Regions from separate parts of the Streptomyces sp. GbtcB6 genome, predicted to be linked through region 3. Evidence: riboswitches for the same ligand, from Rfam matches in the RefSeq annotation. Region 3 holds a riboswitch; each other region holds the start of a gene.
What was found. Region 3 has a riboswitch for thiamine pyrophosphate ahead of thiO (glycine oxidase ThiO). Riboswitches for the same ligand answer to the same signal wherever they lie in the genome.

Region 1 (10,484 bases), on a different contig from region 3:
ACACGCCCGGCGAGCTGTTCGACTCGCTCGACGCGGGCTACGAGGCGACCCCGGACGCCCGCTCGTACGCGTGGTTCGAGCAGACCAAGGCGGACGGCGACATATTCGGCTCGATGCTGCGCTCGATCCACGACGACGCGGTCTCCGACGCACTGGACGAACTCCTCGTCGGCGCCCGGGTGGTGGGCGTGATGGGCGGGCACGCGATGGCGCGCGGCACCGCGGAGTACGCCGGTGCCGCCCGGCTCGGCCGGGAGCTGGCGCGGGCCGGCTTCACGGTGGCCACCGGCGGCGGCCCGGGCGCGATGGAGGCGGCGAACCTCGGCGCGTACGCGGCACCCTTCGACGACGGGATGCTCGACGAGGCTCTGGAACTCCTCGCCAAGGCACCGTCGTTCCGGCCGTCGATCACCGACTGGGCGCGCGCCGCCTTCGAGGTCCGCGAGCGCTGGCCGGACGGCGGCCCGTCGGTCGGCATCCCCACCTGGTTCTACGGCCACGAGCCGCCGAACGCCTTCGCCGCGCACATCGCCAAGTACTTCGCCAACGCCACCCGCGAGGACGGCCTGCTGGCGCGCTCCAACGCCGGTGTGGTGTTCCTGCCGGGCGCCGCCGGGACCGTACAGGAGATCTTCGACAACGCGACGCCCAACTACTACGAGTCACGGGGCGAGCCGACCCCGATGGTGCTCGTGAACGAGGCGCACTGGAGCGAGAAGCTGCCGGCCTGGCAGCTGCTGACCTCGCTCGCGGGGGAGCGCGCGATGGCGTCCCGTATCGCCCTGGTTGACCGGATCGAGCAAGCTTCACAGGCACTGAAACGCCTCGGTGATTAATAAGCAGGCAAAGTCAACGCACGTGGACCGCATATGCATTGACACTACTTATGGAGCGCTTATAGACCTGTGAGCCTCCCGGGGATGCTGATGCCTCACCTCACCGTTGCGTCAACTCCCCCCACTACCCCCCGCAGTTATGCACTCAGTAAGGACAAACGTGTCCATATCCCGCCGCAGTGCACGTAGTTCCGTGCGCATCCTGGGTGTTGCCTCCGCGTCGGCCGCGCTGGTCCTGGGCTTCTCCAGCAGCGCCCTCGCGTGCAACATCAAAGAGTTCTCCGCCGAAGCCACCTGCGACGGCTCCAACGGTGTCATCACGGTCACCGACCAGGACGCCACAGGTACTCCGGCCACCATCACCGTCTTCCTCGAGAGCAACGGTGGCGACGCGAAGCAGGTCGGCGACGCGCAGACCGTCAAGGGCTCCAAGGAAGGTACGAAGGTCACCTTCTCCGAGGACTGGGCGCCCAACGCGACGTACCGCGTCCGTGTCAAGGTCGACAGCGGTAAGACCCAGATCGACACGGACATCACGCCCAACCTGACGACCCCGTCGACGGCGTGCAAGTCCGACGACAGCGCCAGCCCCTCCCCGTCGGAGTCGGCCACCCCGTCGCCGTCGGAGTCCGAGTCCACCCCGGCCGAGTCGGACTCCCCGACCCCGTCGGCCACGGACAGCAGCAGCACCGCCCCGGCGTCCACGTCGAGCAACGCCCCGTCCCCGGCCGTCGGTGAGTCGAACCTCGCCGAGACCGGTGCCAACTCCAACACCGGCCTGATCGCCGGTCTCGCGGCCGCGCTCGTGGCGGTCGGCGGTGGCGCGGTCTGGTTCGGCATGCGCCGCCGTGGCGCGCACAGCGGTAACTGACGCACCTCTCGCTCGTACACCGTCGAGGCCCGTCCCCGTATCCCCGGGGGACGGGCCTCGGCCGTATCCGCGCACGCGGTCAGTCCAGTACGACGGTCTCCGCCGCGTCGAACTCGACGCCCACCGCGTCCCCTGCCTCCGGCGCCTCCCGTAGCGCGCAGGCCGCCGCCAGACGGGGGCCGCCGTCCTGGGGCTGGAGGTGGACGGTGACATGGGTGCCCTGGAAGGTACGGGCGGCCACCGCGCAGGGCAGCCCCGCGTCGACGGCGACCAGCCGTACGCCGGCCGGCCGTACGAGCAGGGTCCGCGTCCCCTGCCCGGAGCACTCGGGCACCGGCACCTTCCCCCACGGCGTCACCGCGACCGTTCCCTCCACGGTCGCCGGGACCACGTTGTCGAAACCGAGGAAGCGGGCCACGAACTCGTCCGCGGGCCGCTGCCAGACGTCGAGGGGCGTGCCGGACTGGGCGATCCGCCCGTCCCGCATCACCACCACCCGGTCGGCCAGCGCGAACGCCTCGCCCTGGTCGTGCGTCACGGCGAGCACGGTGGTGCCCAACCGCCCGAACAGCTCCCGGAGTTCGACCACGAGCCGCTCCCGCAGCGAGCGGTCGAGCTGCCCGAGGGGTTCGTCGAGCATCAGCAGCCGCGGCCGGGGCGCCAGCGCCCGCGCGAGCGCCACCCGCTGCTGCTCCCCGCCGGAGAGCCCGGCGACAGCCCGACGGGCCGCACCCGGAAGCCCCACCAGTTCCAGCAACTCGCCCACCCGCTCGGCCTGCTGCGCCTTCCCGGTGCCGTGCATCCGGAGCCCGAAGGCCACGTTCCCGCCCACGTCCCGCTGCGGGAACAGCTGGTGGTCCTGGAACATCAGCCCGACCCCCCGCCGGTGCACGGGCACCCGCACCTGGTCGTGTCCGTCGAGCAGCACCCGCCCGGAGTCGAGTGGTTGCAGCCCCGCCACCACCCGCAGCAGCGTGGACTTGCCGCTTCCGCTCGGCCCGAGCACGCACACCACCTCCTGCTCGGCGACATCGAGATCGACGGCGTCCAGCACGGCCCGCCCGCCGAACCGCACGGTGGCCGCGTCGAGCGTCAGCAGCATCAGAACTCCCCCGTCCGGTCGGTCCGCAGCCGCTCGAGGACCAGCAGCGCCACCGCGCACACCACCATCAGAATCGTGGAAAGGGCCATCGCCTGGCCGTAGTTGAGATCACCGGGGCGGGAAAGCAGCCGGGCCACGGCGACCGGCAGCGTGGGGTTGTCCGGCCGCGCGATGAACACCGTCGCCCCGAACTCCCCCAGCGACACCGCGAACGCGAACCCCGCCGCGATCAGCAGCGCCCGCCGCACCATCGGCAGATCGACCTCCCGCCACACCCGCCACGGCGCGGCCCCGAGCACGGCCGCCGCCTCCCGCAGCCGCTCGTCCACGGCCCTCAGCACGGGCAGCATGGTCCGTACGACGAACGGGACACCGACCAGCGCCTGGGCGAGCGGGACGAGGATCCAGGACTGACGGAGATCCAGCGGCGGCTTGTCGAGCGCGATCAGGAACCCGAAGCCGACGGTCACCGCGGACACCCCGAGCGGCAGCATCAGCAGCGCGTCGAAGCCCCGCACCAGCCGCCCCGCGTCCCGCCGGGCCAGTGCGGCGGCGGCGAGTCCGCCGATCACCACCGCGATGGCGGTGGCCGCGACCGCGTACTCCAGGGAATTGACCACCGACTCGATCGGCGCGACCAGGAAGGTCCCGCCGTCGGCGTCGCCCAGCGCCCGGTAGTACCCGAACCCCCCGTCCAGCGACCGCCGTACCAGCACGGCCAGCGGCAGGACCAGGAGCACGGCGACGGTGGCGAGGACCCCGCCGAGCAGCGCCCACTGTCCGGCCCCGCGCGGCCGGCGTGCCGTCACCGACGGGTCCACCAGCCGCAGCGCGCTCTCCCGCCGCCGTACCGTCCACGCGTGCACGGCGAGGATCGCGCCGACCGCGGCGAACTGCACGATCGTCAGGACGGCGGCCGTGGAGAGGTCGAAGATCTCGGAGGTCTGCCGGTAGATCTCCACTTCGAGGGTGGAGAACGTCGGCCCGCCGAGGATCTGCACCACACCGAAGGAGGTGAAGGTGAACAGGAACACCATCAGCGCGGCGGCGGCCACGGCGGGCGCGAGCGCGGGCAGGGTGACCTTCCGCCAGGCGGCCGGTGGGGAGGCACCGAGCATCCGGGCGGCCTCCTCCTGCCGGGGGTCCAGCTGGGCCCACAGCCCGCCCACGGTCCGTACGACGACCGCGTAGTTGAAGAAGACGTGCGCCAGCAGGATGGCCCAGACGGTGGTGTCCAGCCGTACGCCCCACAGCTCGTCCAGCAGCCCGCCCCGGCCGACCAGCGCCAGGAAGGCCGTACCGACCACGACCGTCGGCAGGACGAAGGGAACCGTCACCACGGCCCGCAGCACCTGCTTGCCCGGGAAGTCGAGGCGGGCGAAGACATAGGCGGCGGGCAGCGCGGCCAGCAGGGTGAGCGCGGTGGAGGCGAGCGCCTGCCAGGTGGTGAACCAGAGCACGTGCCGGATGTCGGACTGGCCGAGGACGTCGGCGATCCGCCCGAACCGCCAGACCCCGTCGACCTTCAGGCCGCGCGCGACGATCGCCGCGACCGGCCATGCGAAGAACACACCGAAGAACGCGACGGGCAGGGCCATCAGACCGAGCCGCGCCACGCTCCCCGAACGGCCCTTGTGCGGGGCTACTTCAGTACGAGTGACGTCCACGTCTTGACCCACTGGTCACGGTTGGCGGCGATCTTGTCGGGCGCCATGGTCTCGGGATCCTGGGCGGCGGGCCCGTACTTCGTGAACTCGGCAGGCACGCTCGCCCCCTTCACCACCGGGTACACGAACATGTTCAGCGGCATGTCCTCCTGGAACTCCTTGGAGACCAGGAAGTCGATGAGCGCCTTGCCCCCCTTGGTGTTCCCGGCGTTGCTCAGCAGCCCGGCGAACTCGATCTGCCGGAAGCAGGTGCCGGTCGCGACACCGGTGGGCGCGGTGCTGGGCTTCGGGTCGGCGTAGATGACCTCGGCGGGCGGGGAGGAGGCGTAGGACACGACGAGCGGCCGGTCGCCGCCGGCCTTCTTGCCGCCGGCCGAGCCGGAGAACTCCTCGTTGTAGGCCTGCTCCCAGCCGTCGACGACCTTGACGCCGTTGGCCTTGAGCTGCTTCCAGTAGTCCTGCCAGCCGCTGTCCCCGTACTGCGCGGCCGAACCGAGCAGGAAGCCGAGCCCCGGCGAGGACGTGGAGGCGTTCTCGGTGACGAGGAGGTTCTTGTACTGGGGCTTGACGAGATCGGCGTACGACGCCGGCGGGGTCAGCTTGTGCTTGCTGAAGTACGCCTTGTCGTAGTTGACGCAGATGTCGCCGTAGTCGATGGGCGTGACCCGCTTCTTGCCGGCGTCGAGTTGGTACTCCGTGCCGACCTGGTCGAGCCCCTTGGCGTCGTACGACTGGAAGAGACCGTTGTCGAGGGCCCTGGACAGCAGGGTGTTGTCGACGCCGAAGAAGACGTCGCCCTGCGGGTTGTCCTTGGTCAGGATCGCCTTGTTGACGGCCTGCCCGGCGTCGCCGTCCTTGAGGACCTTGACCTTGTAGCCGGACTGCTTCTCGAAGTCCTGGAGCACGCTCTTGGAGACGGCCCACGAGTCGTGGCTGACGAGGGTGACGGTCTTGGGGTCGGCCCCGCTGTCCGACGACGAGCACGCGGACAGCGTCACGAGCCCGAGCCCGACCGCCGCGGCCGCGAAGATTCTGGTGTGCCTGGTGTGCACTGGTGTTTTTCCTCCTGGAGTTGACCAGGAAGAGACGCGGCCCTGCCCGCGATGTGCGGGCAGGGCGCAACAGCTTGAGTGATGACCGAACTTCCTACCCAGAATGACCTGGGCGAGGTTCAGAGGGTCTGCGGCCCGGTTGCCGCACTCTCAGCGCTGTGGCGCTCCCCTGTCGGAATATGAAGATGTGGTGGCCAGATCCTACCGCTCGGTGCCTACGGCGGTTACCTCTCGGTGGCCGCGAGCTGACCACAGGCCCCGTCGATCTCCTGCCCCCGGGTGTCCCGGACGGTGACGGGCACACCATGCGCCTCGATCGCCTCGACGAACGCCTTCTCGTCCTCCGGCCGTGACGCGGTCCACTTCGAACCCGGCGTCGGGTTCAGCGGGATGAGGTTGACGTGCACGGGCTTGCCCCGCAGCAGCCGGCCCAGCCGGTCCCCTCGCCACGCCTGGTCGTTGATGTCGCGGATGAGCGCGTACTCGATCGACAGCCGCCGCCCGCTCTTCTCGACGTACTCGAACCCGGCGTCGAGGACCTCGCGCACCTTCCACCGGGTGTTGACCGGGACGAGGGTGTCGCGCAGTTCGTCGTCGGGGGCGTGCAGCGAGATCGCCAGCCGGCACTTGAAGCCCTCGTCGGCGAACCGGTGGATGGCCGGGACCAGCCCGACGGTCGAGACGGTGATCCCGCGCTGCGAGAGCCCGAGCCCGTCCGGGGCGGGGTCGGTCAGCGCCCGGATGGCTCCGACCACCCGCTTGTAGTTGGCGAGCGGCTCCCCCATCCCCATGAAGACGATGTTGGACAGCCGCGCGGGCCCGCCGGGCACCTCGCCGTCCCGCAGCGCCCGCATCCCGTCGACGATCTGGTGCACGATCTCGGCGGTGGACAGATTCCGGTCAAGCCCCGCCTGCCCGGTCGCACAGAACGGGCAGTTCATCCCGCAGCCCGCCTGTGAGCTGATGCACATGGTCACCCGGTCCGGGTAGCGCATCAGCACCGACTCGACGAGTGTCCCGTCGAACAGCTTCCACAGCGTCTTGCGGGTCGTCCCCTCGTCGGTCGACAGATGCCGTACGACGGTCATCAGCTCGGGGAACAACGCCTCCCGCAGCTTGTCCCGCGAGCCGGCCGGGATGTCCGTCCACTGCTCGGGGTCGTGCGCGTACCGCGCGAAGTAGTGCTGCGAGAGCTGCTTGGCACGAAACGGCTTCTCCCCGACCTCGGCCACCGCGTCCTTGCGCTCGGCGGGCGAGAGATCAGCGAGATGCCGCGGCGGCTTCTTGGCTCCGCGCGGCGCGACGAAAGTGAGTTCTCCGGGCTTAGGCATAACTCAACCAGTGTCGCAGATCGACTGCGGTGGCCCGCGCCCCTGGGTTTCGGCGGGGGACCGGGGGCTCAGCGCACGGCGGTGGTGATGATGGCGAAGGGGGCGCCGAAGGGGTCGAGGAACATGGCGAAGCGGCCGATGCCCGGTGCCTCGGCGACCGGGATGAGGACGGTGGCTCCGGCCTCGGTGGCCCTGGCGAACGTGGCGTCGCAGTCGCTCACCTCGAAGTACGGGTGCCATTCCGGGGTGGATCCGGCGTCGAGGTTGGCCTGGGGCAGTTGCATCAGCCCGCCGTGGGCCGCCGCCGGGCCGGCGCCGGCCGGGGTGAGGATCGTGTAGGTCAGTTCCGGGCCCATCGGCACGTCCCGCGTCTGCCAGGAGAAGACCGACTCGTAGAACGCCTTCGCCGCGGTCGCGTCGGTGGTGTACAGCTCCGTCCTGGACAGGCTGCCCGGGACCGCGACCAGGTCCAGGCCCTGGGTCTCGCCCGGTTGCCAGACCGCGAAGTCCGCGCCGGTGGGGTCGATGAAGGCGGCCGCCCGCCCGAAGGCGAAGACGTCCGCCGGAGCGATCCGGACGCTGCCGCCCGCCTGTTCCACGGCCTTGGCGGTGGCGTCGGCGTCCGGGGTGTGGAAGTACACCCTCCAGGACGAGGCCGCGCCCTCCTCGGTGAGCGGGCCGATCCCGGCGACCGTCCTGCCGTCCTGCTGGAAGAAGCCGTAGCCGCCCGCCTCCGGTCCGGCCGACCGGTGCTCCCAGCCGAAGACGGCGGAGTAGAAGGCGGCGCCCGCGCCGGTGTCCGGGGTCCCCACGTCGAGCCAGTTCGGGGCGCCGGGAACGTATGTGGTCGTCAGCATGGTGGGGTCTCTCCTCGGTCCGCCTCGGCCCTCTGCGGTCACCAGGTCACGGGCAGCGTACGCGGTCCGCGGATCAGGCCCTGGCGCTGGAACTCGACCTCCTCGGGGGGTACGGCCAGGCGGATGCCGGGGAAGCGGGAGAGTACCGAGCCGATCATGGTCTCGGCCTCCATGCGGGCCATGATCGCGGCCATGCAGTGGTGGGGTCCGTGGCCGAAGGCCAGGTGGGGGCCGTTGGTGCGGTCGAAGTCCAGGTCGTCGGGGTCGTCGAAGACGGCGGGGTCGCGGTTGGCGGCGACGTAGGCGTTGTAGACGACCTCGCCGGCCCGGATCAGCCGGCCGCCGACCTCGACGTCCTCGACGGCGACGCGCGGGATGCCGACGCCGTTGCGGTGCGGGACGTAGCGGAACAGCTCGTCCACCGCCTTGGGCAGCAGCTCCGGCTCGCGGCGCAGCCGGTCCAGGTGCTTGGGGTGGGTGAGCAGCGCGTACATCATCGAGCCGCTGTTGTTGCGGACCGCGTGACCTCCGCTGACCTGGATGGCGGTGGCCAGGGAGATCGCCTCGTCGCCGGTGATCTCGCCGTCCGCGGTGGCCTGGGCCAGCACTCCGGCGAGATCCTCGCGGGGCTCCTCCCGGCGGCTCTGCAGCAGCTCGGCGATCCGGGCCCGGGTGGCCCGGGCGGCCTCCCGGGCGCGCTCCTGGGCGTCGGGGCCCGCGGAGAGCAGCGCCTCGCCGGTGGCCGCCCAGCGGTGCCAGTCCTTCTCGTCGACGCCGAGGAAGTCACGGATCACGGCGATCGGGAAGGGGCCGTGCAGATACTCCATGAGGTCGGCCGGCGGGCCCGCGGCCTCCATCGTGTCGAGGAGTTCGCCGGCCCGGCGCTCCGCCATCGGCCGCAGCCGCTGCATGGCCCGCCCGGTGAAGGCCCGGGCGACGACCCGGCGCAGCCGGTTGTGCCGGGGCGGATCGATGTACTGGAGGCCCGCCGTCTGGGAGGCCACCGGCGCCGGGCGCATGCTCGTGATGTCGCGGCCGACGACCGCCTCCCGGGAGAAACGCGGGTCGGAGGTGACGAAGCGGACGTCCTCGTACCGGGTGACCAGCCAGGCGTCCCCCTCGCCGTGCGCGAGTCTGATCCGGGTGACCGGCTCGTCGCGCAGCAGCTCGTCCAGGAACGGGTCCGGGTCGAGCGCGGACAGATCGTCGACGGGCCAGAACCGCACCGGCGGCGGAGGCGAGGTCGGGGACGGGGTGGAGGCCGGGGCCGGGTCGAGGGGCATGGGCACACTCCCTGCACGTCGGATGACACAGCGTCCTCACAGGGAGTGTGCCTCTGGCCGGCATGACCATGCGATTTCTGCTGCGTCATCCGGGGCCGACATGCCGCCGAGCCCCCGCCCTGCGAAGGACGGGGGCTCCCCTACGACAGCTGTACGTCAGCCACTGCCGACGTCTCTGTAGCTCAGCCACTCCCGACGAACAACACCATCAGCAACCACACCACCGGAGCCGTCGGCAGCAGCGAGTCCAGGCGGTCCATGCTGTATCGACTTGCCGCTACCGCGGCGTGGCGCCATGGCCTGCCGTCACCCACTCCCGACGAACAACACCATCAGCAACCACACCACCGGAGCCGTCGGCAGCAGCGAGTCCAGGCGGTCCATGATGCCGCCGTGGCCCGGGAGTAGCGTGCCCATGTCCTTGATGCCCAGGTCCCGCTTGATCATGGACTCGCCGAGGTCGCCGAGCGTGGCGCTGGCCGCGACCGCGAGGCCCAGCAGCAGGCCCTGCCACCAGGTGCCGTCGTCGATCAGGAACTGCATGCACAGCGCGCCCGCGACCATCGCGAACAGCACCGCGCCGACCAGGCCCTCGCGGGTCTTGCCGGGGCTGATGCGCGGAGCGAGCTTGTGGGTGCCGAAGCGCCAGCCGACCGCGTAGGCGCCGGTGTCGCTGACCACCGTGAGGAGCAGGAAGGTCAGCACCCGGAAGGGGCCGTCCTCGGCGGTGAGCATCATCGCGACGAACGTCGCCAGGAAGGGGACGTAGAACGCCGCGAAGAGACCCGCCGTGACGTCCTTGAGATAGCCCTCCGGCGGTTCCGTCATCCGCCAGACCAGGATCGCGAGACCGGTGAGCGCCAGGGCGACCCAGGCGCCCTCGGCACCCCGGGCGTAGCCGGCCACCACCATCGCGGCGCCGCCGAGCGCCAGCGGGACCAGGGGCGCCTTGATGCCCTTGCGCTCCTGGAGTCGGCTGGTCAGTTCCCACAGGCCCACCACGACCGCGACCGCCACGACGCCGACGAAGACCGCCTTGACGACGAACAGGGACGCCACGATCACGACGCCCAGTCCGACGCCGACGCCTATGGCCGCACCCAGGTCGCGTCCCGCGCTCTTCTTCTGCGGCGCGGGCGTCGGCTGTGGGACGTCGGGCATGGGCTCCGGATTCTGCGGCGCCGCCGCGTGAGGCAGGGGCTGCGCCGACGGGGTGTCGTTGCGGAACGTCTCGTCTCGGAACAAGGGGCCGCTCAGCCGAGCGGCCCCCCGGTCGTCGTCCTGGTCTGAGCCGTACGCGGGTACGTCGTCGGGCACGATGGGCATGGGGCGAGTGTGCTGCGCGTTCTGCGCATCGTACGCGGGACCCGCCGGGACGGCTCCGTGGACATGCCCCTGGTCATAGCCGTGGGTACGACCGAGGTCGTACCCCTGACCGGGACCGTGGCCGTACCCCTGGGCAGGGCCGGGGCCATACCCCTGGCC
Region 2 (10,484 bases), on a different contig from region 3:
GCGCATCGGCACGGCGGTGGTGCAGCTGCTCATCGACGCGATCGAGGGGGTCGAGTCGGACCAGCCGGTCGAGCAGGTGATACCGACCGAACTGATCGTGCGTACCTCCTCCCAGCGACGCACGCAGCGCACCACGGTCAGCCCGCCGCGGGCACCGGAGGAGGAGTAGCACGAACGCGTGGAGAGCGGGGCGGCGCGGCTGCCGGGCGTCTTCGGACGACGGCCGGCAGCTGAACGGCTGGGTGTCGAACCCCTGCCCAACCGGGGCGAAAGCCACGCTGAACCGGACTCCTGCCCGGATTCACCACCCCTGGGTCATCACACGGCGCGACGGGCATTCCTATGATGGGCCCACGACACCGCGGGCCGCTGCGACCAGGCAGTCCGAAGCGGTGCAGATGCGGCGCGATGGTGGAGGGGTCTGATGACTCAGGGGGCCGGTCAGGGACCCGAGGCGGAGCGGATGGCGACGTTGCGCGACTTCCGGGTGCCCGGGTACGTCAACGAGACCGGTCCGTACGCCCCCAGCACCCACCCCGGCGACGTCGTACCGCCGCTCGACGACATGTACCCCGAGGGGTATCCGGACGGGTACACGCCCACCCAGCGCGACCTGCCGGTCATCAACCGCGGCGACACGCTCCAGACGCCCGTCGAACCGGCCGCCGGCCCTGCCGCGCAGCCCGCGAACGGCCCCGGCCCGCTGTACGTCGTCGGTGACGTGCACGGCTACTTCGACGAGCTGTTCGCCGCGCTGCGGGAGCAGGGCCTGATCGACGCCGACGGGCACTGGTGCGCGGGCACCGCCCGGCTGTGGTTCCTCGGCGACTTCACCGACCGGGGTCCGGACGGTATCGGCGTCATCGACCTGGTGATGCGGCTGTCCGCCGAGGCGGCCGCGGCCGGCGGCTACTGCAAGGCCCTCATGGGCAACCACGAACTGCTGCTGCTCGGCGCCAAGCGGTTCGGCGACACGCCCGTCAACTCCGGCGCGGGCACGGCCACCTTCCAGGCGGCCTGGCTGCTCAACGGCGGCCAGAAGACCGACATGGACCGGCTCCAGGACCACCACCTCCAGTGGATGGCCCGCCTGGACGCCGTCGAGGAGGTCGACGGCTATCTGCTGGTCCACTCCGACACCACCGCCTACCTCGACTACGGCGACTCGATCGAGGCGGTCAACGACACCGTCCGCGAGACCATCACGCGTAACGACGCGGACGAGGTGTGGGATCTGTTCCGCAAGTTCACCAAGCGCTTCTCCTTCCGCGACGAGGGGGGTGCAGACGCCGTCCGTTCCCTTCTCGATACGTACGGCGGCACCCGTATCGTTCACGGACACAGCCCGATTCCCTATCTACTGGGGGAAGTCGGCTCCGAGGAGGGCGAAGAGGGCAGCGGCCCCGTTGTGGAGGGACCGCACGTTTACGCCGACGGGCTCGCCATCGCCATGGACGGCGGCGTGACCATGGCCGGAAAGCTGCTGGTGAGGCAACTTCCGCTGGCCAACTGAGCGTTCGCCGGGCTGTTTCATCCCCCCGACGTCACACGCGGGCCACACCCAATTTCCGGCAACCCCCTGTCACCGCGTGCCGTAACGGCTCTACCATCGGTTTATCCGTAGCAGGCTCCCCTCCGTTTCTGCCCGACGGCTCGCCGGCGTGCGAGCCACAAGCCCTACGGAGCATCGGGGGATGCACATGAACAGCGTTCCGCAGCACCTGCACAGCGAGGACCGCCAGGAATACGAGCGGATCCTCGATGAGGCGCTGCGCTCCGCCCAGTACCGTCCTGAACTGGCCGGTATAGGCCAGCGTTTGAACACCGAACAGCTGCGCACCATGGCGCTCAACGCCACCGCACTGATCACGGCGGCCGCGGCGACCGAGTACCAGCACTATGTGAAGGTCCGCGAGGAACTGCGCAATCCGGCGCGGTCCACCCCGGCCGCCGTCCAGGAGTCCGGTTCCGCGGAGCCGGGCACGGGCGGCGCGATGGGGCTCGCCACCACCCTCGGCGAGGCCGCCGAGACCACCGGCGCCGGAGGCTTCGCCCTCGCCCTGGTCCTGGCGCCGGTGCTCGCCGGCACCGCCGCCGCGATCTTCCTGCTCGTCGGCTACGTCCTGAAGATGCTGGACCCGGCCCCGGCGTTCGCCCAGACCATGCTCACCGCGGGCTGGGTGTTCGGCGTCGTGACCGCGGCCGCCATCGTCATGGCCGGCGCGGGACTGCTGCTCACCGCACTGCGCAACAGCCCCTCGCTGGAAGCGGGAGCCTACGGCGAACCCGGCGGGGAGGTGGCCAAGGCCCGGGAGGCCTGGCGGGACGCCCTGCTGGAGCGCGGCATCCTGCCCTTCCTGCGGGAAGCGCTGGCCACCGACACCGGCACGGCCGGGCTGCGCCATACCGCCCCGTCGAGCCCGGCGGGCCGGATGCCGCGTCTCGGTTACGGCCGTCCCGGCTTCAGCACCGACGACGGCGCCGCCCCCGCCCCCCGACCGAGCTTCACCAGCCCGGACTACACCAGCCCGGACTTCGGAGGCCCGGAACACCAGCCGGAATAACCCGGCTTGCGCCCCCGGCCAGGGGGCGCAGGCCGGACACCCGGTCTATGAGGCCGCGTCGGGGAGCTGGCGGGCGGCGCGCCCGTCGTACTCCTCCCGCGCCGCCTGCATGGCGGCGACGTTCGCCTGCGACCAGTCGGTGATGCGCTGCACGAGCCCGCCCGCCTCCTGGCCCAGCCGGGTCAGCCGGTACTCCACCCGCGGCGGCACCGTCGGATACACCGTGCGGGTCAGCAGTCCCTCCCGCTCCAGCGCGCGCAGGGTCTGCGTCAGCACCTTCGGTGTCACGCCGTCCAGCCGTCTGCGCAGCTCCGCGAACCGCATGGGCCGGCCGTCCGCAAGGGCCACCAGCACCAGCATGGTCCACTTGCCGGCGATCACGTCCAGCACGGCACGGGTGGGGCAGTCGCGCAGGAAGACGTCCACGCCGCCGTGTTCTCTCAGGTCGAAGCCGGTATCCATGAGGAACCTCGATATCAGAGAAGTGCCTTCTTCCACAGGGCCGTTGCCGGGACCGAGCATGGGACGCGCCGCGACCCGCCGCGACCCGCGACCCGATCCCCGCCGACGAGGAGTCCTGATGTCCGCCCGTATGCATGCCGTCGTCCAGTCCGTGTTCGGTGGTCCCGAGACGCTGGAGTACGCCGAGACCGGCATACCGGAGCCGGGCCCCGGCGAGGTGCTGCTGCGGGTCGCCGGTGCCGGGGTCAATCCCGGCGATGCGGTGCTCCGCTCCGGCCGGGTGCCGGAGCTGGTCGAGCTGCCGTGGACGCCGGGCAACGATGTCGCCGGTGTCGTCGAGCGGGTCGGCGAGGGCGTGGCACGGTTCGCCCCGGGCGACGGGGTGTACGGCATGCTGCCGGTCTCCCGGCGTGGTGCGTACGCCGAGTTCACCGCCGTACCGGCCGGGGCACTGGCCCCCGCTCCCGGGAACCTGGAGCTCGTGGCCGCGGGTGCCGTTCCCCTGGCCGCGGTGACCGCCTGGCAGGCGCTGGCCGTGCTGGCGCGGGTCCGGCCCGGTGACCGGGTGCTGATCCATGCGGCGGCCGGTGGCGTCGGCCATGTCGCGGTGCAGCTGGCCAAGGAGCTGGGGGCGTACGTCATCGGCACGGCCCGGGCCGGCCGGCACGACCTGCTGCGCGGGCTGGGCGCCGACGAACTGATCGACTACACGACCACCGGCTTCGAGTCCGCCGTGGCTCCGGTGGACACGGTCCTGGACCTGGTCGGCGGCTCCTACGGACCACGCTCCCTCGATGTGCTGCGCCCCGGCGGCCTGCTCGTCGGCGCGTCGATCGACCCGGGAACGGACGAACTCCAGGCGGCCGAGCGCGGGGTGCGCTATGTGTGGGTCACTGCTGCTCCCTCCGGTGAGCTGCTGGAACGGATCACGGAACGGATCGAGTCGGGCCGGCTGCGGGTACTCGTCCAGGACACCTACCCGCTGTCCGAGGCCGCCGGGGCCCACCGCGCGATCGAGTCCGGCCGCACCACCGGAAAGCTCGTCCTGGTCCCGTGAGAGGCACTACCGTCCCCCTATGAAGGTCCGTCCATAAAGGTCCGTCACAAGGTGCGCGTGGTCCTGCTCGACGGTGACCACCTGGTTCTCCTGCGCCGGGGATGGCCGGGTGGCTCCCCGTACTGGACGACCGTGGGCGGCAGCGTCGAACCCGACGACGCCGGTCTGGACGCGGCACCGCGCCGCGAGGTCATGGAGGAGATCGGCGCCACGATCGGCCCCGCCACCCCCCTCCTGACCGTGACCGAACCGGGCGAGACACTCACCGTCACACAGCACTTCTTCCTCGCCGACCTGCTGGACATGCACCTGGACCGCCGCGACGGCCGCGAAGTGGACGCCCCCGACACCGGCGACTTCGAGCCGGTCCGGATCCCGCTGGATCCCACCGCCGTGGCCGCACTCGACCTGCATCCACCCGAACTCGCCGCGTACGTGCTGGCCCACGTCGAGGCATGGCGAGCCCGATAGCCGGGGCAGTGCGCCGGAGCCCGCTTCCCGAGCCTCCGGCACACTCCCGGGCCCGCCGTCAGTCCGCGATCGGCAGATACACCCGGTTGCCCGCGGCCGCGAACTCCTTCGACTTCTGAGCCATCCCAGCCTCGACCTCGGCCCGACTCCCGCCGTGCTCGCGGCGGATGTCCTGCGAGATTTTCATCGAGCAGAACTTCGGCCCGCACATCGAGCAGAAGTGGGCCGTCTTCGCCGGCTCCGCCGGGAGCGTCTCGTCGTGGAACTCGCGAGCCGTGTCCGGGTCCAGGGCGAGGTTGAACTGGTCCTCCCACCGGAACTCGAAGCGGGCGTCGGACAGCGCGTCGTCCCACTCCTGCGCACCCTGGTGGCCCTTGGCGAGGTCGGCCGCATGGGCGGCGATCTTGTAGGTGATGACGCCGGTCTTGACGTCGTCCCGGTTGGGCAGGCCCAGGTGCTCCTTGGGCGTGACGTAGCAGAGCATCGCCGTGCCCCACCAGGCGATCATCGCGGCACCGATGCCGGAGGTGATGTGGTCGTACGCCGGTGCGACGTCCGTGGTCAGCGGGCCGAGCGTATAGAACGGAGCTTCATCGCAGATCTCCTGCTGAAGGTCGATGTTCTCCTTGATCTTGTGCATCGGGACATGGCCCGGGCCCTCGATCATCGTCTGTACATTGAAACGCTTCGCGATCCGGTTGAGTTCCCCGAGCGTGCGCAGTTCCGCGAACTGGGCCTCGTCGTTGGCGTCCGCGATGGAGCCGGGGCGCAGACCGTCGCCCAGGGAGTACGTGACGTCGTAGGCGGCGAGGATCTCGCAGAGTTCCTCGAAGTTCTCGTACAGGAACGACTCCTTGTGGTGCGCGAGGCACCAGGCCGCCATGATGGAGCCGCCGCGCGAGACGATGCCGGTCTTGCGGTTGGCGGTGAGCGGCACATACGGGAGGCGCACGCCCGCGTGGACGGTCATGTAGTCCACGCCCTGCTCGGCCTGTTCGACGACCGTGTCCTTGTAGATCTCCCAGGTCAGTTCCTCGGCCCTGCCGTCGACCTTCTCCAGGGCCTGGTAGAGCGGCACCGTGCCGATGGGGACGGGGGAGTTGCGCAGCACCCACTCGCGGGTGGTGTGGATGTTGCGGCCGGTGGAGAGGTCCATGACCGTGTCGGCGCCCCAGCGGGTCGCCCAGGTCATCTTCTCGACCTCCTCCTCGATGGAGGAGGTGACCGCGGAGTTGCCGATGTTGGCGTTGACCTTCACCAGGAACCGCTTGCCGATGATCATCGGCTCGATCTCCGGGTGGTTGACGTTGGCGGGCAGTACGGCCCTGCCCGCCGCGATCTCCTCGCGGACCACCTCGGGAGAAACGTTCTCGCGGATGGCCACGTACTCCATCTCCGGGGTGATCTCGCCCCGGCGGGCGTACGCGAGCTGCGTCACCGCCTCGCCGTCCCGGCTGCGGCGCGGCTGGCGCGGGCGGCCCGGGAAGACCGCGTCCAGGTTGCGCAGGCCACCACGCGGCGAGGTGTGCTTGATCCCGTCGTCCTCGGGGCGGACGGGCCGGCCCGCGTACTCGGCGGTGTCGCCTCGGGCGATGATCCAGTTCTCTCGCAGCGGCGGCAGACCCCTGCGGACGTCGGTCTCGACGAGCGGATCGGTGTACGGGCCTGAGGTGTCGTAGAGCGTGACCGACTGCCCGTTGGTGAGATGCACCTGACGGACCGGCACCCGCAGATCGGGGCGGGAACCCTCGACATACCCCTTGTGCCAGCCGATGGACTTCCCGACCTCCGGGGACGTTTCACCCGCAATGGGCTGTTCGTCCTGGCTGAAGGCAGGCGTGCGTGCGTCCTTGTTGGTCATGAGACCTACTCCCTACGCCGGCATTACCCGGTAACAGGTTCGGCGGTCGACGCAGCGGCTTCCGTCGGGCGGCGTTTCATGTGAAACATCACTCGTTCCACGTGAAACATCGCGAATACGGAGGTCAGCGCCCTCTCAGCCCGGTGCTCCGAGCTCCCGCGTGTGCAAAGGTGCCTCCACGCTAGCGTCAATTCGGGCGCGGTGAACAGAGGGCCCCTACCGTTCTTGCGATGATCGGGCGGTGACCTCGACACAGCAGCACCCCTACCCGCCCCCCGACCCGCGGCGCGGCAACGGCGCCTCGCAGGGTGGCGGACCCGGCCACGGGGGCCATGGTGCCGGTGACGGACACATCCACGGTCAGGGCGAGTACTACGACCAGGGGCACGCCCTCAGCCACGCCTACCCTCACGACAACGGCCAAGCCCACGACAACGGCCAAGCCCAGGGCCACGGCCACGGCCACGGAGAGGCCCATGGCCATTCGCCCGGTCCGAGCACCGGCCAGAGCGGCTCCGGGCCCGGCGGCGGTCACGGCCATTCGCACGGACACAGCCACAGCCATGGCCCCGCCGCGCCCGTCTCCAAGCATCTGCGCAAGGTCATCGCGGCGATCCTGATCCCCTTCACCGCCGCGGTCGTGGTCGGCCTGGTGGTGCTCTGGCCCGGCGGTGCCCCGCCGCACGAGCGCACCGGCGTCGGCTTCGACCGCCAGACGCAGGCGGCGACGGTCACCAAGGTCGTCTCGGTCAGCTGCAAGTCGGTCAACGCCTCCGGAGGCGGCTCGACCGGCGACACCTCCACCGCCGACGGCACTTCCTCGAAGGAGGAGGAGGGCGGCACCTGCAAGAAGGCCACAGTCCGGGTCGACGCCGGCAAGGACAAGGGCCGTACCTTCACCGAGATCGTGCAGCCCGACCAGCCGCGGCAGTTGCACGAGGGCGAGAAGGTCGTGGCCGCGTACGAGCCCTCCGCACCCAAGGACCTGCAGTACTCGGTCACCGACGTGAACCGGAAGTTCCCGATGGCGCTGCTGGCCGGGATCTTCGCGCTCGCCGTCGTGGTGGTGGGCCGGCTGCGCGGCGTGATGGCGCTGGTCGCGCTGGCCGTCAGCTTCCTGGTGCTGACCATGTTCATCCTGCCGGGGATCCTGCAGGGCTCGAATCCGCTGCTGATGGCGGTGGTCGGGTCGAGCGCCATCATGCTGATCGCCCTGTACATCTGCCACGGGCTGTCGGCCCGGACCTCGGTGGCTGTGCTCGGCACGCTGGTCTCGCTCTGCCTGATCGGCCTGCTCGGCTCGGAGTTCATCGACTGGGCCGCGCTCACCGGCAACACCGACGACAACACCGGCCTGATCCACGGCCTGTATCCGTCGATCGACATGAGCGGTCTGCTGCTGGCCGGTGTCATCATCGGCTCGCTCGGTGTCCTGGACGACGTGACGGTGACCCAGACCTCGGCCGTCTGGGAACTGCACGAGGCCAACCCGACGATGGGCTGGCGCGGGCTGTACCGGGCGGGCATCCGCATCGGCCGAGACCACATCGCGTCCGTCGTCAACACCCTCGTGCTGGCTTATGCGGGCGCCGCGCTGCCGCTGCTGCTGCTCTTCTCGATCGCGCAGAGCAGTGTGGCCACGGTCGCCAACAGCGAGCTGGTCGCCGAGGAGATCGTGCGTACCCTGGTCGGCTCGATCGGCCTGGTCGCCTCCGTGCCGGTCACCACACTGCTCGCGGCCCTGGTGGTGTCGGCCGACCGGCCGGGCACGGAGACAGCCGTGTCAGTGGAGGCCGCGCCGGCCGCGGCCCGCGGCGGACATGGACGGCGCCGAAAGCGGTGAGGCGCGGTGGACGGCCCGGGAGGAGGCCGTCCACGAAGTGAGGCATGGACGACGGTCCGCATGAGAAGAAGCGTTCCGGCAGGGGCCCGGCGCCGAACGCGCTGAAGCGTTCCTGCGCGTCCTCACGCGGCTCGGCGGAGCGGCGTGCGCCCCGTGCCGCAACGCTTCAGCCTGCGCTCTGTTCCTCGGCCAGGATGCGGTCCAGGGCCTCGTCGAGGTGGGCGTCGAAGTCGGCGAGCGAGCCCTCCTGGCCGAGCGGCACCAGCTTGTCCGTACGGTCGAGGAAAGCCACCAACGGGGGTGCGGAGGACCGGAACACCGCTTGGTCGCCGCCGACCTGAAGCCGGATCAGCACCTCGCCCAGCACCTCGGAATCGGCGGGCGCGATGTGCACATCACCCTCGCCGCACGGCCGCCCCACCCCGTCGATCAGCAGCTCCCGGCCGAAGGCCCAGGTCACCGGCGCGTCTCCGGGCAGGTGGAAGGTGAGCCGTACGGCATAGGGATCACAGGTCTCGTAGCGCAACTCCACGGGGATGCGGAAGGAGAGCTCCTCCGAGACGAGAAAGCTCATCATGACTTCTGCTTGTACGGACTCGCGCATTGCCTACCCCGTCATATGACACCGACTGGCCGGGTTCTATCCCTTTGATGGTGGTCAAATCTTGCTGAACGTACACGAGAGATCACAAGGAGTGAGTTTTCAGATACTGATAGCGATCGCCAGGGACCCCAGATGGCGACCCACTTCGGCCTGCAGCTGGTGCACGGCTGGCAGCAGCCGGTCGGCCTGGTGGAGGGGGAGGGAGACGGCGATCGTGGCGGCCGTGGTGCCGACGGTGAGAGGAATCGCCGCGCACACCGTCCCCAGTGCGTACTCCTGGCGCTCCACCACCGGTTCCATCCGCCGCGTCCGTTCCAGCCGTCGCAGCAGTGCCTGGTCGTCACGGACCGTGTACGGGGTGAGGGGGCGCACGGGATAGCGGCCCAGATGGTCGCGGCGGACGTCCTCGTCCAGCTGGGAGAGGAGGCACTGGCCGATGGCGTGCGCGTGTCCGGTCTCGCGGAACCCGGCCCACTCCTCGACCGCCGGGGTACCCGGGGAGTCGGAGACGCACATGACCTCGATCTCGCCGTCCCGGTACATGGCGTAGTACACCGGGACACCGATCGAATCGCGCCAGTGGGCGAGGGTGTCGACGACCGCGCTGCGACGTTTCTGCTGCGCCCCGCTGCTGCTCAGCCGCTCCGCCGCCTCACCGAGGAAGAACAGCCCCTTGTCGCGGCGCAGATAGCCCTCGTGGACCAGGGTGCGCAGCAGGTGGTAGGCGGTGGGCAGCGCGAGGCCGGTCTCGCGGGCCAGTTGTTTGGCGGGTGCGCCGTGTGTGTGTCCGGCGACGCACTCCAGCAGGCGCATCGCGCGCTGTACGGAGCCGATGAGCGTGGCCGAGTGCGGCTGTGCGGGGTCGACCGGGGCGGCCGGCCGCTGCACGGGGGGTGTGCTGGAACGTCGTTGGGCGGGGGGTGCTGGATGTTCCGTGGGTGCGGGGGCGGCGTCAAGCGTGGCCAAGGGTCACTCCCGGAGCGCGAGGGGGTCAGCGACTCTAACCGTCCGCCACCGCTCCCGGTCCGCCTGTGCGGGAAACTTCCCTCCCCCGAGGGAACCGGTGATTCCTGTTACCGGCCACCGATTCCCACGGTCCTCACCAGTCGCTCTTCGATGAGGAGTTCGACATGAACTTCCGCACGATGTAGATCAGTCCGCCGACCAGCGCCACGAAGATCAGCAGCTTGAAGAGCAGGAAGACCACCCAGCTGATCACGGCCGTGATCAGGCCGCCGAACACCACCAGCGCGATGACCGGCACCGCGATCCACTTCACCCACCACGGCAGACCCGTGAAGATCTCTCGCATTGCCCTGTCCTCCGCCTTCTCGTGCGCTCCGGCACGTACGGTCTCGTGCGTCCCGCACGATGCGATGTCCTGCACTCGATGCTAGAGCCGCGAGGGGGCCGTTCGGAGAGCTCCGATCCCTTGTCCTCCCCTGACCCTTCCCCTAGGGAACCCCGAGAGCCGAGGTCAGGCCTCGGGGGGAGAGAAGACGACCAGAACCCTCAGATCCTCACTGATGTGATGGAACTTGTGGGCCACCCCGGCCGGAACGTACACCACGCTGCCGCGCGCCACCTGCGTGGTCTCCATGCCGACGGTGATCGCGGCGCGG
Region 3 (10,484 bases):
ACGCGATAACGGCCGTCTAGCACCTGCCCGACGAGGGGGTCCTGAAGGGTCGTATCCACCCAGCGAGTGTACGAGCACCGACTGACAGCCCCACAGGTGAGACCGCTTTCCCCGGGGGACTGCAGCGCACCTGTGACGCTTCGCACCTGGCTGGAATATGCCGCAGCCGCCGACGGTGATCGGCCCCCACGGGAGAGTCCCGCTTCTCAGCAGACAGTTTCGGGTGGTGCGCGGGTGGGAGACGAGGCGGGAGCGGGCCGGCGCTCAGAACGCAGGGCGCTCGGGGTCCAGCACGGCCCGGCCCTCCGCAGGAGACGACGCCTCCGCGAGGTACCGACGGGGAATCCGCCCCGCCAGCCGGGCCAGCCGCCCCGCCTCCACCCCGGCCCGCATGGCGGACGCCATCCGCTCGGGATCCCGCGCCCGCGTCACCGCCGACGCCAGCATCACCCCCGCACACCCCAGCTCCATCGCCAGCGCCACGTCCGACGCCGTACCGGCTCCCGCGTCCAGGATCACCGGCACGCGCGCGTGCTCGACGATCAGCTGGAAGTTGTGCGGGTTGCGGATCCCGAGCCCGGACCCGATCGGCGACCCGAGCGGCATCACCGCGGCGCACCCCACGTCCTCCAGCTTCCGGGCCAGCACCGGATCGTCGTTCGTGTACGGCAGCACCGTGAACCCGTCGTCCACCAGCGTCTCCGCCGCGTCAAGGAGCTCGACCGGGTCGGGGAGCAAGGTCCGCTCGTCGGCGATGACCTCCAGCTTGACCAGCGAGGTCCCCAGCGCCTCCCGCGCCAGCCGGGCCGTCAGCACGGCCTCCCCGGCGGTGTAGCACCCCGCCGTGTTCGGCAGCACCCGGATCCCCAGCCGGTCGAGGACCGACAGCACGGATCCCCGTACCCCCGGGTCCACCCGCCGCATCGCGACCGTCGTCAGCTCGGTCCCGGACGCGACGAGCGCCCGCTCCAGCACCTCCAGGCTGGGCGCACCCCCGGTCCCCATGATCAGCCGGGAGGAGAAGGTGGTACCCCCGAGGACGAACGGGTCGTCGGCCATGGCTCAGCCTCCCTGTACGGCGGTGAGGACTTCCACGCGGTCGCCTTCGGCGAGCCCGGTCGACGCCCACTGCCCGCGCGGTACGACGGTCTCGTTGACGGCCGCGGCCACCCCGGCGGGTGCGGCGGTGAGAGACCGCACGAGCGTGTCGAGAGCGGTGCCCGGGGCGATCTCCCGGCGCTCCCCGTTGACGGAGATGGTGACGGGGATGTTCGTGACGGGGGTGTTCATGCGGTCTGCTCCACGAGTACGTCGCCGAATCGCCTCGGCGTGAACGGACGGGCCTCCGCCGGCAGCTCGCCGCCGGCCAGCAGCTCCGCCATCACGTCCCCCGTGACCGGCGTGAGCAGCACCCCGTTGCGGTAGTGCCCGGTGGCCAGCAGCAGCCCGTCGAGGCGGGTCGGCCCGAGCAGCGGCGCGTTGTCGGGGGAGCCGGGGCGCAGTCCGGCCCGGGTCTCGGTCAGGGGCAGTTCGGTGATCCCGGGCACCAGTTCGTGCGCGTCGCGCAGCAGCTCGTACACGCCGCCCGCCGTGACCGTCGTGTCCCAGCCGAGCTCCTCGCTGGTCGCTCCGACGACCAGTTCGCCGTTCTCCCGGGGCACCAGGTAGACGTTCCCGCCACGCACCACGGCCCGTACGGTCCGGCTGAGGAACGGCGCGTACCGCGCGGGCACGGCCAGCCGCAGCACCTGCCCCTTCACCGGCCGTACCGGCGGCAGCACGTCGTCAGGAACGCCCGCCAGCCGCCCGCTCAGGCTCCCGCCGGCGAGCACCACCTGCCCGGCGCCCAACGTGTCACCCGCGCGGGTGACGACACCGGCGGCCCGCCCCCGCACCACCTCCAGGCGCTCGGCCCAGTCGCGGTGGAAGACCACCCCGGCTCGCTCGCACGCGGCCACCAGCGCGGCCGCCAGCCGGCGTGGGTCGATCTGGTGGTCGCCGTCGACCCGCAGCCCGCCGCGCACACCCGGCGCGAGCATCGGCTCCAGGCGCCGGCACTCCCGCCCGGACAGCCACTCGGACTCCAGGCCCGACTGCTGCTGGAGCGTGTGCAGCTCGCGCAGATGGGCGCGGTCGTCGGCGTCCAGCGCGACCGCGAGCGTGCCGCAGCGCCGGTAGCCGAGGTCGTGGCCGGTGAGCTCGGTCAGCTCGGTGACGAAGCCGGGATAGCGGCGCGCGGAGGCCAGGTTGAGCCCCAGCAGGGTCTGCTCGCCGTAGTGCAGTTCGGTGACCGCGGCCAGCATCCCGGCCGCGACCTGCGCGGCCCCGCCGCCGGGCGCGGGGTCCACCACGGCGGTGGCGAGCCCGCGCTGCGCGGCGCGCCAGGCCGTGACCAGGCCGATGATTCCGCCCCCGATGACGAGGACGTCGGACGTACGTGAGGACATGGGCGTCCAGCCCCTCCCTTCGCCGGCATGACCCGGATCAGGTTCGTACGGTCGGAGGCCGCCAGCCTCCCTCTCAGCCCGGTGCGTCCGGGCTCCCGCGTGTGCTTCCCCGCCACCCTAGCCCGCGGAGCTCCGCCCTTGTAAGACGGCCTCGGACGGCGCTGTGGAACAGGTCACTCGCCACGCCCCCTGACTGACTCTTTGTCAGTTGTCTATCGTTCTTGTCTATGGTGATCAGGTGAGCGAGCAGACGCAGCGACGGAGCACGTCACAGATGCGGCGCGTGGTCGTCGTGGGCGCGGGCATGGCCGGGGTGCAGACCGCCGTCGCCCTGCGCGAGCGCGGGTTCACCGGCACCGTCACGCTGATCGGCGCCGAGCCGCACCAGCCGTACGACCGGCCGCCGCTCTCCAAGGCCGTGCTGCTCGGCAAGGCCGAGGGCTCCGCCTTCGAGGTCGACTTCGAGGCGCTCGGCATCGAGCTGGCACTCGGCCGCGACGCGCTGGGCGTACGCACCGCCGACCACGAGCTGGACACCGAGACCGGACCGGTGGCGTACGACGTCCTGGTCCTCGCCACCGGCGCCGAGCCGATCACGCTGCCCGGCACCGAGGGCGTGCCCGGCGTCCATCTGCTGCGCACCCTGGACGACGCCGAGCGGCTGCGGCCCGTGCTCGCCCGGCAGCACGACATCGTGGTCGTCGGCGCGGGCTGGATCGGCGCCGAGTTCGCCACCGCGGCCCGTGAGGCCGGCTGCGCGGTGACGGTCGTGGAGGCCGCCGACCGGCCGCTCGCGGGAGCGCTCCCGGCCGAGGTCGCCGCGCCGATGACCGCCTGGTACGCGGACAGCGGCACCGAACTGCGCACCCACGCGCGCGTGGCCGGCGTCGAGCCCGGCGCGGTGGTGCTCGACGACGGCTCGCGGCTGCCCGCGGGCGCCGTCGTGGTCGGCATCGGAGCCCGCCCCGCCACCGCCTGGCTGACCGGCTCCGGCATCGAGCTGGGCACCCACGGCGACGTGCTGGCCGACGACCGTCTGCGCACCAGCGTCCCGGACGTCTACGCGGTCGGCGACTGCGCCTCCTTCCCGTCCGGCCGCTACGGCGAGCGCCTGCTGGTCCACCACTGGGACAACGCCCTCCAGGGCCCGCGCACGGTCGCCGCCAACATCCTCGGCGAGTCCGACGCGGTCTACGACCCGGTGCCGTACTTCTGGTCGGAACAGTTCGGCCGCTTCGTCCAGTACGCCGGCCACCACGCCGCCGCCGACCGCATGGTCTGGCGCGGCGACCCGACGGGCCCGTCCTGGAGCGTCTGCTGGCTCCGCGAGACCCGCCTGGTCGCCCTGTTGGCGGTAGGCCGCCCACGAGACCTGGCCCAGGGCCGCCGCCTGATCGAGGCGGGCCGTCAGATGGACCCGGAGGCTCTGTCCGACCCCGCCCGCCCCTTGAAAAACGCGACTGCAACCCCCTGAAGGGGCGCGGGGAACTGCGCGACCAGCCCCCACGGCGCCGCACCCGACCACCGACACGTACCCGGCACCACCCATCGCGGCCCACCCGGCGGAACGCCTACCCTTGTCCCGTGACCGAGATTGACACAAACATCGACGCTCTCGTCCCCGCCTGGCTCACCCTCCCCGACATCGCAGAGATGATGGACGTCGAGGTGACGCGCGTGCGGCAGCTGGTCAAGGAGGGCCAGCTCATCGCCGTCCGCCGTGGTGAGAACAAGGCACTGCACGTCCCCGCCGCCTTCATCGACGGGGACAAGGTCGTCAAGGGCCTGACCGGCACCCTGACGCTCCTTCGGGACGACGGCTTCACGGACGAAGAGATGCTGGAGTGGCTCTTCACTCCCGACGAGACCCTGCCCGGCACCCCCGCGCAGGCGCTCAGCGAGAATCGCGGCACGGAGGTGAAGCGCCGCGCCCAGGCGCTCGCCGTCTGAGGCAACCAGTACCGAACCGACGGGGGACACCGATGACCGACACCGCCCGCGCCCAGCTGGCCGACGCCCGGCTCTACCTGTGCACGGACGCCCGTAAGGAGCAGGGCGACCTCGCCGAGTTCCTGGACGTGGTCCTGGCGGGCGGTGTCGACATCGTGCAGCTGCGCGACAAGGGTATGGAGGCCGCCGAGGAGCTGGAGCACCTCGCGGTGTTCGCCGACGCCTGCGCCCGGCACGGCAAGCTGCTCGCGGTCAACGACCGCGCGGACGTGGCCCACGCGGCCGGCGCCGACGTGCTCCACCTCGGCCAGGGCGACCTGCCGGTCCCGGCCGCCCGCGCGATCCTCGGCCCGGACGTCCTGATCGGCCGCTCCACGCACGCCGAGTCCGAGGCCGCCGCGGCCGCCGTGCAGGACGGCGTGGACTACTTCTGCACCGGCCCCTGCTGGCCCACCCCCACCAAGCCCGGCCGCCCCGCCCCCGGCCTCGGCCTGGTGCGGTACACCGCCGCGCTGGGCACCGACCGTCCCTGGTTCGCCATCGGCGGCATCGACCTCGGCAACCTCGACCAGGTGCTGGACGCGGGCGCCCGCCGGGTGGTCGTGGTCCGCGGGCTCACCGCGGCCGACGACCCGGGCGCGGCGGCGGCCGAGTTCGCCAAGCGGCTGCGGTCGCAGTAGCGCGGGGTACGGCCGTGCAGCGCGGGGTACGGCTGTCCGGCTGTCCGGAAACTTGTCCAGTATCCGGACGCGAGCTCGACAATTCGGGCAAATATCCCGAGTTCGGTTGGGTGGCCGTCCGCCCCTGGCTAACCTGCGGGTATGGCCCTAGGAACCGCATCGACCAGGACTGACCGCGCACGCACCGTGCGCGACATGCTCGCCAACGGCAAGACCACGTACTCGTTCGAGTTCTCGGCGCCGAAGACCCCCAAGGGCGAGCGGAACCTGTGGAGCGCGCTCCGGCGGGTCGAGGCGGTCGCCCCCGACTTCGTCTCCGTCACCTACGGCGCCGGCGGCTCCACCCGCGCGGGCACGGTCAAGGAGACCCAGCAGATCGTCGCCGACACCACGCTCACCCCGGTCGCCCACCTCACCGCGGTCGACCACTCGCTGGCCGAGCTGCGCAACATCATCGGCCAGTACGCGGACGCCGGGATCCGCAACATGCTCGCGGTGCGCGGCGACCCGCCCGGCGACCCGATGGGGGAGTGGGTGGCGCACCCGCAGGGTCTGACCTACGCGGCCGAACTCGTGCGGCTCATCAAGGAGTCGGGCGACTTCTGCGTGGGCGTCGCCGCCTTCCCGGAGATGCACCCGCGCTCCAGCGACTGGGACACCGACGTCCGGCACTTCGTCGACAAGTGCCGTGCGGGCGCCGACTACGCCATCACGCAGATGTTCTTCCAGGACGAGTCGTACCTTCGCCTTCGTGACCGGGTCGTCGCGGCCGGCTGCGAGACCCCGGTCATTCCGGAAATCCTGCCCGTCACCAGTGTGAAGATGCTGGAACGGCTGCCCAAACTCAGCAACGCAGCCTTCCCGGACGCCCTGAAAGAGCGGATCCTCACAGCGAAAGACGATCCGACGGCGGTACGCTCCATTGGCATCGAGTACGCCACGGAGTTCTGCGCCCGGCTGCTGGCCGAGGGAGTGCCAGGACTGCACTTCATCACGCTCAACAACTCCACGGCGACGCTGGAAATCTACGAGAACCTGGGCCTGCACCATCCCCCGCGGGCCTAGACCGGCCGCACCGGAGTAGGACACACTGCGTAGCGGTCACAGGAGGAGGGGCGTACATGGGCTGGACGGTCCTCTACGTAGCGTTCGGCATCGTCGCGTTGTGGTTGCTCGGCGAGGTACTGCTGCAGTACAAGGCGCGGCTGCGCTGGCGGCTGCTCGCCTTCGTCGGCTTCGTCGGTGTCGTCTTCGGTGTCCTGATCCCGTCGGTCATCGTGATCGGCGTGGGCGCGATCGCCTTCGCGGTCGGCCAGACCTACGTCACGCTGTCGTTCCGCCGTGGCTTCGAGGCCGGCTGGGCGGTCAAGCGCCCCGGTGCGGACGGTGAGGGCGGCCTGACCAAGCGCCGCCGCGGCGAGCCGGACGAGGACCCGGGCCTGGAGGCCACCGACCCGGACGCGGCCGACACCGCCTACGCCGAGCAGCAGGGCGCCTACGCCACGGGCAGCATGCCGGCCTACGGCGGCGGTGACGAGTACGACCGTGACGACGTCTTCACCCCGGCGGCCCGCACCATGGAGCCCGGCGCGGCCGAGTCCAGCACGGTGTACGAGCCGCAGCCGATGCCCGAGGACACCGGCTCCTACGGCGTCTACCGCGACTCCGGCTACGCGGCCACCGGCGACCAGCAGGCCGCCTACGCGACCGCCGGCCAGGACCAGGCGTACGCCGCCCAGGGCACCGACCAGAACTACGCCTACGACTACTCCGGTTACGGCCAGCAGCAGTACGGCTACGACACGGGCGCCCAGCAGCAGTACGCCAACTACTCCGACCCGTACATCGGCAACAACCAGACCTACGGCGGCGCCGGGTACGACCAGTCGTCGTACGGCACCCAGCAGTACGACCAGCAGGGGTACGCCCAGGGCCAGTACGGCACCGGCGGCTACGGCGAGACCCCGGCGGGCGGTGTCTGGGTCCCGCAGCAGCGCGCCGACGAGACCTACGGCGGCGAACTCCCGCAGGAGCAGCCGTACCCCTACCAGGGCCAGGGCGGCGACGGGCAGGGGCAGCAGCAGGGCCAGCAGCAGGGCAACAACGGGTACGACGAGCAGCAGTACCGTTTCTGAAGCCTTCCCCGAAGGCCCGGCTCACTGCGAGCCGCGGAACTCCGGCCCCTCCACGATCAGCCCCGCCACCAGCGCCCCCGACATGCCCGCGTGCGGAAGCCCGCCACCGGGGTGTGACCGGCCGCCCACCCGGTACAGGCCCGGCAACCGGGTGGTGTTGGCCGGGTGCAGGAAGCGGCCCTGGCCGGCGGCGAGGGACGGAGCGGAGATCTCCCCGGACCCCGTGGTGTCCGTGACCCGTTCCGGCAGTCGCGTCTCGTGCCAGATCAGGCGCTCCCGCAGCCCCGGGACGGCCGCCTCGGCGGCTTCGAGGAGGAAATCCGTGTAAGCCCGAGCGGTGCTGTCCTTCTCCCAGCCGGCCTCGGTCGACAGCACCGCCGACAGCACCACGGACTCGTGGTCGCCGTCCGGTCTGAGCGCCGGGTCGTCGGGGCGCAGCACCGTCACGGTGGGGCGCACCGGCCGGTCGCCGCCGGGCGCGACCAGCAGGTCCAGCTCGGTCTCCTCGTCCGGGGGGTGCACGATCGTGCGGTGCGCGGCACCGGCCTCGGGCCCGCCACGCAGCGCGAGCAGCACGGTGAAGCGGCCCGGGCGCGCCGCCTTCCGGTCGGCCCGCACATCACCGTCGGCGTCGAGCGGACACCCCGTCCGCCGGGTCAGGGCGTCCAGCCGTACCGGATCCACTCCGGCCACCACATGGTCCGCGTCGACCACACCACCGTCGGCCAGCTCCACCCCCGCCGCGCGACCGTCCTTCGCCAGCACCGCCGTGACCTCGGCACCGAACACGAACTCGACTCTCCGGCGCACGCACCGCTCGTACACCGCGCGCGCCAACTCCCTCATGCCACCGCGCACATACCAGGTGCCGAAGGCATGCTCCAGGTACGGCAGGACGGCCGCGCTCGCCGGAGTGTCCCGGGGGTCGAGGCCGTGGGCGAGCGCATGGCTGTTCAGCAGGGCGGCGAGGCGCTCGTCGCGCAGCTCCCAGGCGCCGATCTCGGTGAGCGTGGCCGCCCGGCGGGTGCGCAGCAGCTTCTTGTGCGGCACCGACGGGTACGGCTCGCGCTCGGCCAGCACCTGCCAGTCCGGCCACAGCGGTTCTTCCAGGAGCGGGCGCCGGGTGCGGTCCCAGGCCTCCCGGGCCCGCACCAGGAAGTCGCCCCAGCGCTGCCCGGCGCCGGCCCCGAGGGCCTCGTCGAGGGCGGCGACGACGCCCGCGCGGGACGCGTTCGGCAGGGACACCTGCGTGCCGTCGGCGAAGACGTGCCGGGCCGACGGGTCCACCTGGACCAGCTCGACACAGTCCTCCAGCGGCTCCTTGCCGGTCTTGACGAACAGGTCGCGGTACACGGCGGGCAGCGGCAGCAGCCCCGGTCCGGTGTCGAAGGCGAACCCGTCGCGCTCGAACCGGCCCACCCCGCCGCCGTACGTGTCCGTCCGCTCGTACACCGTCACCCGGTGGCCCGCGACGGCCAGCCGGGCGGCCGCCGCCATGGCGCCCATCCCGGCGCCGATCACCGCAATCCGTCCCATGCCCGCGACTTTATCGACCGCCACTGACACTCCGGTCCGGCGGGCCGTCAGCCGGGAGGCCGTCCCACCTGCGCCGCGAGCCGCCGTTCCTCCCGGCGCTGGGCGCGGCGGCGCCAGAAGCGCCGGATCCGGGAGATCAGGAACACCAGCACGATCAGGCCGGTGGCCAGCAGTACACCCGCGATGATCGCCGCCGGCAGCGGATGGAACATCGCGAACGTCACGATGCCGGCGACCCCGAGATCCTCCGCCAGGCTCACCACGATGTTGCTGAACGGCTCCGGCGAGGTGTTGATCGCCATCCGGGTACCGGCCTTCACGGTGTGGCTGGCGAGGGCCGTGGAACCGCCGACCAGGCCGGCCGCCACGTCCGAGAGCGAGCCGCTGTGCCCGGCGAGCAGCGCCCCGACCCAGGCGCCCGCCACCGGCCGGATCACCGTGTGCACGGAGTCCCACACCGAGTCGACGTACGGGATCTTGTCGGCGACCGCCTCGCACAGGAACAGCACGCCCGCGACGATCAGCACCTCGGGGCGCTGCAGCGTCTCGGGGACGTCGTCGCTCAGGCCCGTCGCGCCGAAGAGACCGAGCAGCAGCACCACCGCATAGGCGTTGATTCCGCTGGCCCAGCCGCTGGTGAAGACCAAGGGGAGTACCGACACGGACGCGATCGTAACCAGTCGGCGGCCGCGCGTCCTGGGCCTGCGTGCGCACACCTGAGTACGCGTACCTAGGGAGCGAGTTGAGTACGCGCGCGGATGGGCCGCGACCTGCGTGAACGAGAGAGTGGAGACACGGAAAGGGGCGCGAGGTCCGGTACCGCCGACACGGGGCGGCGGAACGGCGCCGGCGCCCTCGACCGCTCCTTCCGCCGATTCGCGTCGGCGGAAGCGAGACACGGGGGAGAGGGGACCCGGGGGAACAGCGGGAAACCGGGGGAACACGGGGGAGTACGGAAGGCGCCGGTCCGACGGCGGCCCGCGGGGGACGCGGCCACCACGGACCGGCGCTTTCGTCTGTGCACGCGCGCGCGTGCGGCTTTCTCGCGGCCACGCGCGCTTGCCGGTCCCGGAAAGGCTCAGCCCTTGCCGCTCACCCGCCCCTGCAGCAGCCGGGACAGAGCCGCGTGGACGTCGTCCAGGGAGCGCTCCGGCTGGAAGGACTTCCAGTCCAGCGCGGCCACCAGCACCATCCCGACCAGTGCGGCCGCCGTCAGCTGCACATCGATCTCGTCGCTGAACTCGCCGTTGTCCACGCCCTCGCGCAGTACGCCCTCGACGACCGCGACGGCCTGCTGCCGGACCACCATCAGCGTCGACTGCCAGGCCCGGTTGGTGCGCCACAGCTCCGCCACGTAGAGCTGTGTGAAGGCCGGGTAGCGGTCGATGAAGACGAGACCCGCGCGGACCATCGCGTCCAGGGCGTCGACCCGGCTGCCGCCCTCGCGCGCGGTCTGCTCGGCGGCGTCCCGCAGGGACGCGGTGAGCAGACCCACGCCGTGCCGCAGCAACTCCTCGAAGAGGACCGACTTGCTCGCGAAGTTGTAGTAGACGGTGCCCTTCGCGACGCCGGCCCGTTCGGCGATCTCGTCCACCGTGGTGGCCGAGAAGCCCTGCTCGGCGATGAGCGTGACGGCGGCCTCGTAGAGCTTCTGCCGGGTGGCCTCACGGCGTGTGCTGCCGCCCGTGGTGCTGCTGCTTTCCATGGTCCCGATTCTCACAGGAACGGCGGCCTCC

Region 1: another riboswitch for thiamine pyrophosphate. It lies ahead of KVT45_RS14005 (thiamine ABC transporter substrate binding subunit); the one in region 3 lies ahead of thiO (glycine oxidase ThiO).
Region 2: another riboswitch for thiamine pyrophosphate. It lies ahead of thiC (phosphomethylpyrimidine synthase ThiC); the one in region 3 lies ahead of thiO (glycine oxidase ThiO).

The regions. Positions count from the first base shown of each region.
Region 1 covers NZ_JAGXJL010000007.1:33,152-43,635, forward strand. Annotated here, with positions in the region: gene KVT45_RS13985 (LOG family protein) at 1-836, shown strand, start outside; gene KVT45_RS13990 (LAETG motif-containing sortase-dependent surface protein) at 997-1,707, shown strand; gene KVT45_RS13995 (ABC transporter ATP-binding protein) at 1,787-2,809, opposite strand; gene KVT45_RS14000 (iron ABC transporter permease) at 2,809-4,407, opposite strand; gene KVT45_RS14005 (thiamine ABC transporter substrate binding subunit) at 4,452-5,528, opposite strand; TPP riboswitch at 5,602-5,709, opposite strand; gene rlmN (23S rRNA (adenine(2503)-C(2))-methyltransferase RlmN) at 5,753-6,859, opposite strand; gene KVT45_RS14015 (VOC family protein) at 6,928-7,716, opposite strand; gene KVT45_RS14020 (cytochrome P450) at 7,755-8,999, opposite strand; gene KVT45_RS14025 (phosphatidate cytidylyltransferase) at 9,306-10,325, opposite strand; gene KVT45_RS14030 (hypothetical protein) at 10,335-10,484, shown strand, end outside.
Region 2 covers NZ_JAGXJL010000004.1:252,194-262,677, reverse strand. Annotated here, with positions in the region: gene KVT45_RS09095 (LacI family DNA-binding transcriptional regulator) at 1-169, shown strand, start outside; gene KVT45_RS09090 (metallophosphoesterase) at 425-1,513, shown strand; gene KVT45_RS09085 (hypothetical protein) at 1,695-2,564, shown strand; gene KVT45_RS09080 (helix-turn-helix domain-containing protein) at 2,610-3,026, opposite strand; gene KVT45_RS09075 (NADP-dependent oxidoreductase) at 3,145-4,083, shown strand; gene KVT45_RS09070 (NUDIX domain-containing protein) at 4,135-4,554, shown strand; gene thiC (phosphomethylpyrimidine synthase ThiC) at 4,613-6,415, opposite strand; TPP riboswitch at 6,408-6,585, opposite strand; gene KVT45_RS09060 (YibE/F family protein) at 6,657-8,258, shown strand; gene KVT45_RS09055 (SsgA family sporulation/cell division regulator) at 8,425-8,862, opposite strand; gene KVT45_RS09050 (helix-turn-helix domain-containing protein) at 8,962-9,750, opposite strand; gene KVT45_RS09045 (DUF5326 family protein) at 9,962-10,174, opposite strand; gene KVT45_RS09040 (cupin domain-containing protein) at 10,340-10,484, opposite strand, start outside.
Region 3 covers NZ_JAGXJL010000001.1:401,195-411,678, reverse strand. Annotated here, with positions in the region: gene pknB (Stk1 family PASTA domain-containing Ser/Thr kinase) at 1-59, opposite strand, end outside; gene KVT45_RS01875 (thiazole synthase) at 265-1,059, opposite strand; gene thiS (sulfur carrier protein ThiS) at 1,063-1,290, opposite strand; gene thiO (glycine oxidase ThiO) at 1,287-2,447, opposite strand; TPP riboswitch at 2,445-2,556, opposite strand; gene KVT45_RS01860 (NAD(P)/FAD-dependent oxidoreductase) at 2,686-3,921, shown strand; gene KVT45_RS01855 (Rv2175c family DNA-binding protein) at 4,032-4,397, shown strand; gene thiE (thiamine phosphate synthase) at 4,430-5,077, shown strand; gene metF (methylenetetrahydrofolate reductase [NAD(P)H]) at 5,219-6,142, shown strand; gene KVT45_RS01840 (hypothetical protein) at 6,199-7,212, shown strand; gene KVT45_RS01835 (NAD(P)/FAD-dependent oxidoreductase) at 7,234-8,748, opposite strand; gene KVT45_RS01830 (DUF4126 domain-containing protein) at 8,796-9,410, opposite strand; gene KVT45_RS01825 (TetR/AcrR family transcriptional regulator) at 9,827-10,453, opposite strand.